3 regions of the Ammoniphilus sp. CFH 90114 genome follow, and region 2 is predicted to be linked to each of the others. Evidence: riboswitches for the same ligand, from Rfam matches in the RefSeq annotation. Region 2 holds a riboswitch; each other region holds the start of a gene.
What was found. Region 2 has a riboswitch for cyclic di-AMP ahead of EIZ39_RS09070 (hypothetical protein). Riboswitches for the same ligand answer to the same signal wherever they lie in the genome.

Region 1 (4,271 bases), on a different contig from region 2:
TTCTTCCGTCATTTCCTTAGGTTTTGGTATCTTAATAGCTTCTGGTACATAGCCCCGTGAGCGACGAAGGACTTGTACCTGATTATCTATAACTTGACATACGGAATCCTCCACTCGAATTTTGATTTCTCTAGAATGGACTACAAAGAGATCAGCCATCCCTCGTAGGTGATGAAATGCTTCTTTATTGGTTCTTACAATGGTTTGCCCATGCAAATTGCCACTGGTCGCAATAAGAAAAGATAAAGAAGTTGAAAACAATAAGGTATGTAATGGCGTATAAGGAAGCATTACTCCTATACGAGCATAGCCATCAGCTAGAATCGAAACATCAAGGTACTTTCTCAACAAAGGTTTGGGTCTGAGCAGAACAATAGAAGCCCTTCGGTCTTGCAGGAGATTTCGCTCCGTCATGTTAATCACAAAATACTTCTCTAAGGTTGCAAGATTCCTCACCATAAGGGCAAAAGGCTTGCGAACTCGATGTTTTCGTACCCTCAATTTTTTGATAGCCTCAGGTTGTGTCGCATCGCAAAGGAGGTGAAAGCCACCTATGCCTTTTACAGCCATAATCTCTCCACGTAAGAGAGATTGTTGAGCAATCCTTATCCAGTCTCCTTCTATGGGTGTATGCTCATAGATCCTCACTTGTACAAGGGGACCACAATCCGGGCAGCATAAAGTTTGAGCATGAAAGCGTCGTTCATTAGGATCTGTATAGTCCCGTTCACAGGAAGGACAGAGCTTAAATGCATGCATCGTTGTATCTTTTCGATCATAGGGAAGATGATGAATGATAGAATATCGGGGACCACAATGAGTGCAGCTGGTAAAGGGATAGTGGAATAATCGATGCTGGGGATTCAGAATCTCCGATAAGCAAGACTGGCAAACCGCTAGATCGGCTGGAAATGGAGGGAACGCTAACCCACCTTGCTTGCTTTCACAAATACTAAACTGCTGATATCCGACAGGAGCTAAAGTCACATGACTTAAGGTATCAATACGAGCTGGCTCTTTTGTTTCGTATTGCAAGGATTGCATAAATTGATCAAGCTGATGTGTCCAGCCCTCTACTTCTATTGTGACCGCTCCGGTATCATTTCGCACGTATCCTTTCAAATGATAAGCATGGGCCAATCGAAAAACAAAGGGACGGAAACCTACTCCTTGTACGATTCCGCTGACCTCCACTCTTCTTCGTTCTTTTTCATGAACTGTACTTGTCGATCCACGAGCCAATTGATCCATGTATCCATTCCCTCCCCCCTCAATGCCGATACGAGAAAAAGTTGTACTTTAGGATTCATTTCTCTTAGGGTTTGGCAGAAGGACTCAAGATGAAAAGGAACATAGGGAAGAAGATCTATTTTATTGAGAATCACCACATCCGCACACTGAAATACGGTAGGATACTTCAGGACTTTATCTGTCCCTTCTGTTGTACTCAAAATCGTAATACGAAGATGTTCTCCTAGATCAAACTCGGCTGGGCAGACTAAATTTCCTACATTTTCAATGAGGAGACAGTCTAGCTCCTGAAGTTGAAAGTGAGGTAAAACAGAACCAATCATGTTGGAATTGAGGTGACATGCACCATGGGTATTAATCTGAATAACCTTCGTCCCAAGGGATGCAATTCTTTCCGCATCAAGCGAAGTCGCTACGTCTCCTTCTATTACACCTATTCTCAACTTATCTTGAAGACTTTCTATCGTTCTCTCAAGAAATGTCGTTTTCCCAGAACCAGGTGAACTCATTAGGTTGATGGTTAAGATAGAATATTGATTAAATTTCTCTCGATTTTCGTCTGCCTTGAGTTTGTTATCCCATAAGACATCCCTTTGGATGGCGACCTTTTTCATCTCCTGCTATTCTCCTTCCATATAGTCAATATAGAAGTCATATCCTATCCTTTCTTCTATTTCTAGAGACGCACCATTCAACATGGATTCCTTTATCAAAAGACTAAAAGCGAACTGTAAAGACTCCACATGAACCATCCGACTAGAGCCCACAACCAATTTTACATTTTCAATTCTATTCCAACCCTCTTTTAGTGCCATCTCCTCGACAATGGTTACAATGCCACTCGCTAAACTGAATTCATGCATAGTTATGTATATTCCCGACAAAGGAAACTATACGACAATCCTAAACATAAAAAATCAATAAAAGAGCTTTCACACCTAGAAGATTGGTGATCAAGCCCTTATTTAATAGCTGAACAATGAGAATGGTTAATAAAAACAACATACCCAATATCCTTACATTAACATACCATAGACAGTATGCTACCCTTTTTATAGCCGAAACTTCACCATTTTTTTAATGAAGTGCGGGGGATATCTTTTCTAAATCGGGCGTTACTCGCTTGATTTTGGGGTTAATCGCAGCATCGCATTGCGTAGGGTTGTCATCCTTCAATCCGAACCCGACAACTAACCTCGTAGGCAAACAAAAAGGAGGCATATGTAATGAAGAGACCACTTGCTTTACTAGTGGCGGCGATGACGATCACAAGCTCTAGCATCGTATTGTCTTTCGCTGGACAAGCTAGCGCACAAACCTTCCAAACTCAAGCCACAACGGGGCAAAAGATTATACAAGCAGGAATGAAATATATAGGTACACCTTATGAGTTTGGTTCTGACCGCACAAGCAAGAGAACCTTCGATTGCTCCGACTTCACCCGACGCGCCTACTTAGATGTGGGGATTCGAATTCCTAGTAATTCAAGAACCCAAGCTGAACATGTAAGGAATTTAGGTAAAACATCTACCAAGTGGCAAAATCTAAAGCCAGGAGACCTCATGTTCTTTATGTCTTATAGAGGAGTCAATGCTTCTTCCTATGCCGGTTTAAACAAGTTTAATCAAAGAATTACTCATGTTGCTATCTATCTAGGCAACGGTAAGATCTTACACACCTATTCAAACCAATCAGGTGGAGTGAGAATTGATAGTATCTCCGGAAGGCATTGGGAGCATCGCTTTATCTTTGGTGGAAGCGCCACTCAATAGAAAAGAGCTATTAGAGCCTGCACACGATCTTGTTGTGCGGGCTTTCTTACGTGGAATTAGCGGAGAAACTTCCGTTATTAGCCAAAGATTGCTAAAAATGCCCTAGATAAGCGGAAATTTTTCCGCTAAGCTCGCTGGATGCCACAAAATAAGTATGATACTTGCAAATAACAGGAAATATTTCCTCTATTTAGCCTAATTTCGTGCCTTTTCTAGAAATAAGCGGAATTCCTCCGCTTATCTCAACCCCTAACTAACCACCATGTATCTTTCTATATTCACATCTACCCTCTTTTGATAGAGTATAGTCAGTAATACCGGTCTTATGATCGCACAGAATAACCGGAATACATGGTTCGTCCATGATAGGATAATGATTAAAGGAGATGACGAGTGTGGAGTGGCTGATGAAGAGGAATTTACGCTTAGGACGATCCCGGCTGCTACCTGGGCTGTATTTACCTCCATCGGACCCATGCCAGGGGCTATACAACAAGTCTGGTCAAATATCTTTCAAGAATGGTTCCCTTCTACAGGCTACCAACATAGCGGCAGACCCGAACTTGAGGTGTATCCAGCAGGAGATACTACCGCAGAGGATTATCAGTGTGAGATATGAATTCCCATTGTTAAAAAATAAAAAAATTTGAGGGTGTCCCTAAAGGTCGGTAAAACCGACACCTAGGGACCATCCTAGAATATTCTACTGTTATTCGATTGACGTTCAACGGTCGGTCTATTGTTCCACTAACTTATCTAACGTATCTAGATACAAAACATGCAAGAACTTCTTAATGTTGACCTTGCTTTTCCCTCGTTCTTCTGATTTTTCAATTTTCATCATTTCGAGTCTGACATCGTGAAAATCAAAGTAACGGACAGCGTAATGTTCAAATTTTGGGTGAGCATAGTCAGTCAACCCGAGCGATGCAAGATGATTCAAAGAAGCCAAAACCACCCGGCGAAGTCGCTGCTCGATGGCCTTGCCTTCCCGAATGACCTCTGAGGGTTCGGCTTTGGATCTGGTTGCTAGCGATTCGTATAATTCTTTTAAAGGAGGAAAGTTTGAACACTTCGTTTGCACGAGGTACTCCATTATGCTAATGATCTCCTCACTGCCGCTCTCCCCTACGATTCCCAAGTCGCTTAATAAGGAAACCACGACTTCACGTATTGAATGAGTCTTGGCACTGACGATGCGCTTAGGCTGGAAATGATCTAATCCATTCAGCGAATTTTTAATTGTCC
Region 2 (4,271 bases):
GAACTCCAATTCAATTGGATATCATGAAGGGGAAACGTTCAAAAATCTTGTTGTTTGTTATTTTGTTATTATCGCTATTTTTGTGGCTTAATTCATTAAAACTAACGGAACAGGTTCAATGGTTCACTGGGACGATATCATTGGACTGTGTATGCAAATTAACCATTTATTTATTTTTCCACTTACTTTTGGAGTGTTGACGGCCTTTATTACTGTTCAGGAATACCAAACAGAGGCAGTAATTAATCTATTTATTTTACCATTAGCCGAACAGCTATTATCTTGTCCAAAACAATAACTTTATTCATTATCCTAATGGCATTAAACTTTATTTCTTACATCTTAATGATAGGAACAGCATTTCTATTTATCCATCCAGGAAGAGCAAAAGACTTATTCATTACGCTGCGATTGCGTTAAAAACAATTTTTATGCAGTTCTTGCTTATACCTGTGTTTATCTGTGTTGGTGTTTGATCAAGTCATTAAATACCAACGATTGTTGCTGCTCGTGTTTTTATCATGGTGGACTTTGTTTCATTAGCTATGTCTAGTATAGGACCTCTTAGAACTAGGGAACAAAGAGTGCCAAACATTTATGGTTTGGCACCCTCATAAACATGAATGATTTTCAGTCATCTTTTTATAATAGCTCAGATTCGATAATTCTCCGTTGTAATTGGCTAAGCTTTCTCTAAAGCAACGACATTTTTGATATCAATGTCAGTAATGGTTTTAATTTGACCGTCATGGAGGGTAATCTCTGCCATCGATCTGTCTGGACTTAACCAAGTCAATTTACCTTGGATGCGTGTCTGGTGCTTGGTCATAACCTCAACAATCATATTCTGATTAGCAAATAATTGTCTACGAATTTCTTCTATCATGATAGATCCCCTTTTAATTGGCTGATAATTTTTTTCCTGTGCATTCTTTGTCTAGCATTTTTTCGACATCTCGATCCATCACGAAGACTTCAATACGTTCTTCTGTCTTAGTGCTGATATCGCTATGACTACTTAGTACTTTACATCCGGTGTATCGTTGAACAATGGCTTCAAAATCTTGACTATACATCTCACGTAGGGTTTGTCTCATTTTTTTAATTAATCTTCGACCTTGATCATTTTTAACCAAGTGCTTTTCTTCCACGGTAAGAACCCCTTTAAAGCGAAGAATAACCATATCCTCTACAATGTAGGTCTTTGCCTCCTGTGGACCACGTCCAATTAATTCTCTTTGGAATTTAATAAATGCTTCGCTTAACTCTGCTTCTAATTTCTTTTTTGTTGAAGCCATGGGTATCCTCCTAGATTATGGTTAAAGGGGAGAGCACATGCATTTTGGACGCAAAAAAGCCACAAGAAGAGGTCTCCTCTTGTGGCTTTTGAATTCACCACAAAATAAACGTGATGAAAAGCACGCGAAAAAAGATGCCTCTCTCTAACGCTGACGAGGTTAGCTGACGGATTCGGGCATGAGAGTAGCCCTACTCAAAAGAGATTCACCCCTGTGATGGCAGCCATCACGATGGTTCCCCCGCTCTCCTTAAGGAGATTAAGCGATTAGCATGTTTATAACATTTGATATGGGATGATCATACATGCTGTTCACAAAATTTGTAAAGAGTGAAAATCACAAGAAAAAGCTGAAAAAGTAATCTTGATTGCGCTAACATTTATGGTTTACTTATTTTTTCTAGCTCTATCTCTGTTTATTAGGATAAATAGAAATCTTACACTTTAGAAATTCAAATCATTTATAAAAAACTTAACTAAAACCATGAAAATGGGAGAAAAAGATAAAGACAGTTATAAATACGTAGAAAACAATATTGTAATCTCGGGTAAATGCAAAAAAATGGCTGAAATTGAAGCAATTCAAAGCTTCACAACGATCGACAAATGAGATTATAATAAGTCACATCAAGCAAACAATTGCAGATCGGCCAAATCCCAGGGCACCTGGGAACGGAGGACCCAATTAAGTGGGGTTAATTCTACTTCGGTAGAAGGGATGAGAAAGCTTCTTCGCCATCCTACCCGTCAGCTAACTTCGTCGGCTAAAGCGAGGGAGGTCAATGACCGCCTATTTTGAGGGGGCTTTTTTGTTATCTAGGGATCTGGGTGACAAAAGGTTTCTTTAAGATGAATAAACGCAGGTCTTTTTGTTTTGCTTAAAATTAAATACCACTGTTTAAAAAGGAACAGGGAGACAGATCGCAAAGAGGGCACTACGTGTCGGCTGGGCGTTAGGTAGACCAATGAGTACTTTTTCTCCACATGTGGAACGAAATCAAGCTAGTAACAGAACGCTTTACGCCTATTTGGTGTTGCGTACGAATTTGATTTCGTTTCGTGGGGTTGAGGTAAGCATTGGTCTATTTTTTTTGCTCCAGGGTGAGTGGTTTGAACCGATTCAGGCCGTTCACAAGGGAGTAAGAGGACGTAGCTCACAGGGCTTCTTGGTGACGGAGAACAAGGAGGTGTTGAAGATGATGGACGTTTTTATGGTGTTAATCATTGTGGGTCTAGCTTCTACGATGGTGGGACTAGCGAAATTTTCTGAGCAGGTAATTGAGAAAGGAAGCGATAGATCATGATGATCGTTTTGGGTTTGGTAACAGCAGCCACCTTTATCTATCTAGGATACGTATTAGTGAACCCTGAGAAATTTTAACTACCATTTGGAGGGATTACGTTGACAACGCCATTGATTTCTGTTGGGATTACCTTGCTTCTAGTATTATTACTTGCTAGACCTATGGGTCTATATTTAACTAAAGCATTTGATTACAAGCCGACAGGTGTGGATCGCATCTTCGGATTTGATAACTGGATTTTAAAATTAGGCGGTGTACGAAAACAAAATCAAAGCTGGAAAGAGTACGCGCTGGCTATTATTTATTCGAATACCTTAATGATTTTGATTACCTACACGTTTTTCCGAATTCAAGGCGTACTACCACTGAATCCAAGTGCGATTACGGCGATGGAGCCGACCTTATCTCTGAATACAGCAATCAGCTTTATGACCAATACAAACTTACAGCATTATAGTGGAGAAAGCAGCTTATCGTATTTAGCTCAGATGATGGGGATTGTATTCCTCATGTTTACAGCACCAGGTACTGCGTTAGCGGTTATTATCGCTTTTATCCGTGGATTAGCTGGAAAACCTTTAGGTAACTTTTATGTGGACTTAATTCGATCCATTTTCCGAGTGTTGCTCCCCATCGCTTTTGTAACGGCTATTTTCTTTGTATTGCTTGGGGTGCCACAAACGTTAGATCCAACCGTTACGGCAACGACAATCACCGGTGAAGAACAACAAATCGGAAGAGGACCGGTTGCTTCCTTCCTTTCCATTAAGGAATTAGGAAACAACGGAGGAGGATTCTTCGGAGTCAACTCCGCCCATCCATTCGAAAATCCGAATGCGATTAGTAATTTGATTCAAATCTTACTCATGTTGTTATTAGGAACAGCTACACCATTTGCTTATGGCCATATGGTAGGAAATGCGAAGCAAGGCCGCGTATTATTCGTTTCGATGTTCATGATGTTTTTAATAATGGCGGGTGTTTCGTTATCTTCTGAGTACGCGGGTAACCCAGCTTTAAATTCATTGGGAATCCAACATGAGCAAGGAAGCATGGAAGGAAAAGAAGTGCGTTTTGGGGTTGCTCAATCTGCCTTATACTCTGTCGTTACTACCGCTTCCGAAACAGGAGCAGTTAACACGATGCATGATACCTTAACACCAATCGGTGGAATGATCACGATCTCCAATATGATGTTAAACACCATCTTTGGAGGGGTCGGGGCTGGGTTCTTAAACGTATTGATGTATGCGATGATTGCGGTTTTCTTATCTGGGTTAATGGTGGGTCGCACACCCGAGTTCTTAGGTAAGAAAATTGAAGGAAAGGAAATGAAGCTGATTGCCTTAACCTTGTTGGTACATCCGATTTTAATTCTAGTTCCTACAGCGATTGCGGTCATGCTTCATCCGGATACGATTTCAAACCCAGGCTTCCATGGAATTACGCAAGCGATGTATGAGTATACGTCATCCGCAGCGAATAATGGTTCTGGCTTTGAAGGCTTAGGAGACAATACCCCATTCTGGAATATTTCAACGGGAATCGTGATGTTCTTGGGCCGTTACTTCTCCTTCGTGACGATGTTAGCGGTGGCGGGTTCGTTAGCTGCAAAGAAGAGTGTTCCTGAAACTGTAGGTACCTTCCGTACCGACACTCCATTATTTGCT
Region 3 (4,271 bases), on a different contig from region 2:
TTATATGGAATATTTTGTCCAACAATCTTCTATCCGATTAGAATCCTCTCTTCCACGTACTTCACCCTACTTTTATCACTGAATTTCATCAGTGCAAATGCCATCGTTAATGGACCAATTCTCCCAATAAACATGAGAATGGTGATCAGTACTCTGCCCATTGGAGATAGGTCTGCTGTCAACCCTGCTGATAATCCGACGGTACCGAAAGCTGAAATCGTCTCAAATAAAATGAGTACAAGGTCCGCTTGTTCCGTATACGTAAGGATAAAGAAAATAACACTGATAAACATAATCGCGGTAACGGCAATCGAGAAGGCTTTATTCACCAGCTCCCAAGGAATCCTTCGCTTAAAGATGCTGACGTTATCTTTCGCTGTTAGAACTGACCATAGGGCTAAGAGCATGAGAGCGAATGTTGTTACTTTTATCCCCCCACCTGTGGAAGCAGACGAGGCCCCGATAAACATCATAAACATCATAAAGACCAAGGATGGGACCATCATCTGCCCTATATCAATCGTGTTGAATCCTGCCGTACGGGTAACCACCCCTTGAAAATACGAAGCCCACCACTTATCCGCGAGAGGAAAATTACCAATCGTGTCTGGATTACTGAACTCTGTTGCAAATATAATTAGAGTTGCAATGATATTGAGAATTAAGGAAACAAGTAAAGCAATTTTTGAGTGCAAGGATAGTTTCCGTAAGGATTTCTTGTTCCACAAGTCCAAAATAACAGTAAATCCAATCCCACCAGCCATAAATAAGAAAGTGATAACAAGATTAATGGTAGGGTCTCCAACCCACTTGCTTAAACTGTCAGGCTCCAGACCGAATCCAGCGTTATTGAATGCAGAAATAGAATGAAAGATCCCATAGTACAAGGCGGTACTCCAAGGCATCTCATACGACCAACGAAGGGCTAGCAGAAGAGCACCAACGGATTCCATGAAGACGGTTAAGGAAATAATTAATATCACCAGCTTGACTACTCCTTGAATAGAAAACTGATTTAAAGTACTTTGCAGTACCAACCTTTCTTTTAAACCAATCTTCTTTCCCAGGATGATAAACATAAAGACCCCAGCCGTCATAAAGCCCCAACCGCCAATTTGAATTAACGCCAACAGTACAATTTGTCCGAACAGCGTGAAGGTCGTTCCTGTATCAACAACGACTAATCCGGTCACACAAACAGCAGAGGTTGCTTCAAATAACGCATCAATAAATCCCAATTGATGTCCTGGTCGTGTAGAAATCGGAAGCATTAGAAGTAAGGTTCCTACAACAATCAGAAAGCCAAATCCAAGTATAAGCAATCGAGCAGGATGAAGCTCAATAAGATTGAATTTTTTTAATGAAATCATAGCGCAATACCTCTATATTGTTTTGGTAGAATTTATATAATATGTTGCTCAAAGCGCCTTAGATCTCGGTTCTCTCCTATAACAACAAGGATATCATCTTTCTGAATCGTATCATCAGCTTGGGGTGCAATATTAATATGGGCTCCGCTCTTAATGGCCATCACGTTCACCCCAAACCTAGCACGAATATTCAATTCGATAAGAGATTTCCCGACGAGCCTTTCTCCTGCAACGACTTCAACTACACTATAATCTTCAGCTAACTCAATAAAATCCAATACATTAGGTGAAACCAAATTATTCGCTATTCGGCTGCCCATATCTCTTTCAGGAAATACGACCCGATCGGCGCCAAGCTTATATAGAACCTTTCCATGACGCTCATTTTGTGCCTTTACTGTAATTTGCTTTACTCCTAATTCTTTCAGAATAAGTGTGGTGAGAATACTCGCTTGAATATCATCTCCGATCGCTACGACGACGACATCAAAGTTCCGAATCCCAAGCTCCTTAAGGGCTTGCTCATCTGTTGCATCTGCTTGGACTGCATATGTGACATATTGAATATATTCTTGTATTCGTTCTTCACATGAATCAATTGCCATCACTTCATAACCCATTTCATAGAGAGTTTTAGCTACACTCGAACCAAAACGTCCCATACCGATCACTGCAAATGTTTTTGCTGGCATGCTATGGCTTCCTTTCAAGTTTACATTATTTAATTATCATTTCCAGTAAAGACAAAAAACCACAAAGAGAGTATCTCTTCGTGGCTTCTTCACGCATCGTCAAAAACACCATGCATCGGCACGATTATCCACCTCTCTTTATACGCTTACGAGGTTAGCTGTCGGATTCGGGCGTGAGAGTCGCCCTACCTGTGAAGAATATAGTCCACACAAGATTCACCCCCTAATTTGTGTTCTCTTCAACAGAACAAGAACACAAACCAAACTTGGGTCCCCCGCTTCCAATTCGGAACTCAGCGATTTGATTTTACTTATGCAAGATATCTTACTTCTTGCCTACATTTTTTGCAAACATTTTATTAAGCTCAACTAAGTTATTGAATTAAAATCTTACATTAAAGAATTTTAAACTTTGCCAAAGAGCCACCCCTAAAAAGAAAACCACCATGACCAAAGTTAGCCAAGAGTGGAAGCTCTTTTTGTTTCGTAATATTTTGTAGGTAGAGAATATGAGAATGCAGATGAATATAGCCATTCCTGTAATGGCTATTAGACTATAAAGAACGAACATTATCAACTTCCTTACAGATTTTAGAATTATTTATTTACGATTCCAAAAACGCCGCTGAGTGATAGCAGTTTAGAAGTTCACTACAGAAGTTGGGATTTTTGGCGGCAAAAACGACACCCGCTAAATTATTCTTTTTTGATGCCTGGATATAACTCAGTGCCGTTGTTGCTATTCTGATCGGTTTATAGTGTTTATAGGCTCCCTGAATAAATTCCACGATATTTCTATCCAATTCCTTTTGATTGTCTGAACGTCCACCTACGACATATAGCGAGTCATGAAGTACGTGATGGGTGGAAAGAAAGATCTTATTGACCTTAAATTTCGTACCATCCTCTCCAATGACCGTTCCAAGCTTGTCACTAACCATATCTACAAAAACTCCATTTTGAACAAGCATGTCAATAACACTCTTGACCTCTTTACCATGAAATCCATGTCCAATTAAAACCCCAACCCTTAATGAATGAGGATAATGAACTGTATTCGCTTGACTTAATGCAGGGGATGAAGCTGTATCCGATACATGCTGGCCGGTTGGAGGCTTAACTCCAACATGATTAGCAATCCTTGTCGCCATTTCCTTATCAACATGAACAAACATATCAACAACCTGCTGACGAACGGATTCGCTCTCAACTTTTGCCAGTTCGAAACTAAAGGCTTCTATAATGTGCTGCTTTTCAACGAGAGACATACTATTCCAAAATAACCTTGCATGAGTGAAGAAATCTTTGAAAGATTCACTGCTGGCCTTAATCTTAGGACCTTCTACATGCTCTGGATAATGGACAAACCCACCTTCCTCTGGAGGGGTCGGTCCTGGTGTATTATTCGCTATGGAGTTTCTATAATAATTAACTTGATCGACATCAATCCGGTGTCGGCTAAATCCGTCTCGCTGGTTATTATGGAAAGGACAAAGGGATCGGTTAATTGGCAAATCCGGGTAATTCGATCCTCCTAACCTGTGCATTTGGGTGATTTTATAGGTGAATGTCCTCCCCTGTAAAATGGGATCATTACTAAAGTTAATCCCCGGAACCAGATTGGTAACGTCAAAAGCGACCTGCTCTGTTTCAGCAAAGAAATTATCTACATTTCGATTCAGTGTCATCTTCCCGATGATCTCAACGGGGACGAGCTCCTCTGGCCAGAGTTTGGTTGGATCAATCACGTCAAAGTCAAATTTTTGTTCATCTTCTTCCGCAATCATTTGTACACCAAGTTCAAAGACAGGATAAGCACCACGCTCAATGGCTTCCCTTAGATCTCGTCGATGATAATCAGGGTCGAGTCCCCCTATCATCAACGCTTCCTCATTAAGCAACGAATGGACACCGAGGATGGGTTTCCAATGAAATCTCACGAAGGTACTTTTCCCCTGTTCATTGACAAAACGAAAGATATTGACACCAAACCCTTCCATCATCCGCCAGCTTCGTGGAACACCTCGGTCCGACATCGCCCACATGACAAAATGAGCGGATTCTTGATTATTAGCGACAAAATCCCAAAAGTTATCATGTGCGGCCGAGGCTGTCGGCATATCGTTATGCGGCTCCGGTTTTAAAGCATGCTGCGAATCTACAAACTTAAAAGCATCATGAATAACAAATACAGGAAACTGAAGTCCTA

Region 1: linked by a shared signal. The riboswitch ahead of EIZ39_RS11135 (C40 family peptidase) and the one ahead of EIZ39_RS09070 (hypothetical protein) in region 2 are both predicted to bind cyclic di-AMP.
Region 3: linked by a shared signal. The riboswitch ahead of EIZ39_RS13255 (potassium channel family protein) and the one ahead of EIZ39_RS09070 (hypothetical protein) in region 2 are both predicted to bind cyclic di-AMP.

Annotation. Positions count from the first base shown of each region.
Region 1 is NZ_SDLI01000004.1:198,729-202,999, forward strand. It holds gene hypF (carbamoyltransferase HypF) at 1-1,251, opposite strand, end outside; gene hypB (hydrogenase nickel incorporation protein HypB) at 1,164-1,865, opposite strand; gene EIZ39_RS11130 (hydrogenase maturation nickel metallochaperone HypA/HybF) at 1,872-2,114, opposite strand; cyclic di-AMP (ydaO/yuaA leader) riboswitch at 2,298-2,471, shown strand; gene EIZ39_RS11135 (C40 family peptidase) at 2,478-3,023, shown strand; partial or broken gene EIZ39_RS11140 (GyrI-like domain-containing protein) at 3,436-3,642, shown strand; gene EIZ39_RS11145 (response regulator) at 3,760-4,271, opposite strand, start outside.
Region 2 is NZ_SDLI01000003.1:289,351-293,621, forward strand. It holds gene EIZ39_RS09060 (hypothetical protein) at 683-886, opposite strand; gene EIZ39_RS09065 (Na-translocating system protein MpsC family protein) at 900-1,298, opposite strand; cyclic di-AMP (ydaO/yuaA leader) riboswitch at 1,432-1,573, opposite strand; cyclic di-AMP (ydaO/yuaA leader) riboswitch at 1,936-2,078, shown strand; gene EIZ39_RS09070 (hypothetical protein) at 2,263-2,601, shown strand; gene EIZ39_RS27710 (potassium-transporting ATPase subunit F) at 2,601-2,678, shown strand; gene kdpA (potassium-transporting ATPase subunit KdpA) at 2,712-4,271, shown strand, end outside.
Region 3 is NZ_SDLI01000005.1:195,659-199,929, reverse strand. It holds gene EIZ39_RS13260 (TrkH family potassium uptake protein) at 30-1,370, opposite strand; gene EIZ39_RS13255 (potassium channel family protein) at 1,403-2,062, opposite strand; cyclic di-AMP (ydaO/yuaA leader) riboswitch at 2,190-2,371, opposite strand; partial or broken gene EIZ39_RS13250 (catalase) at 2,664-4,271, opposite strand, start outside.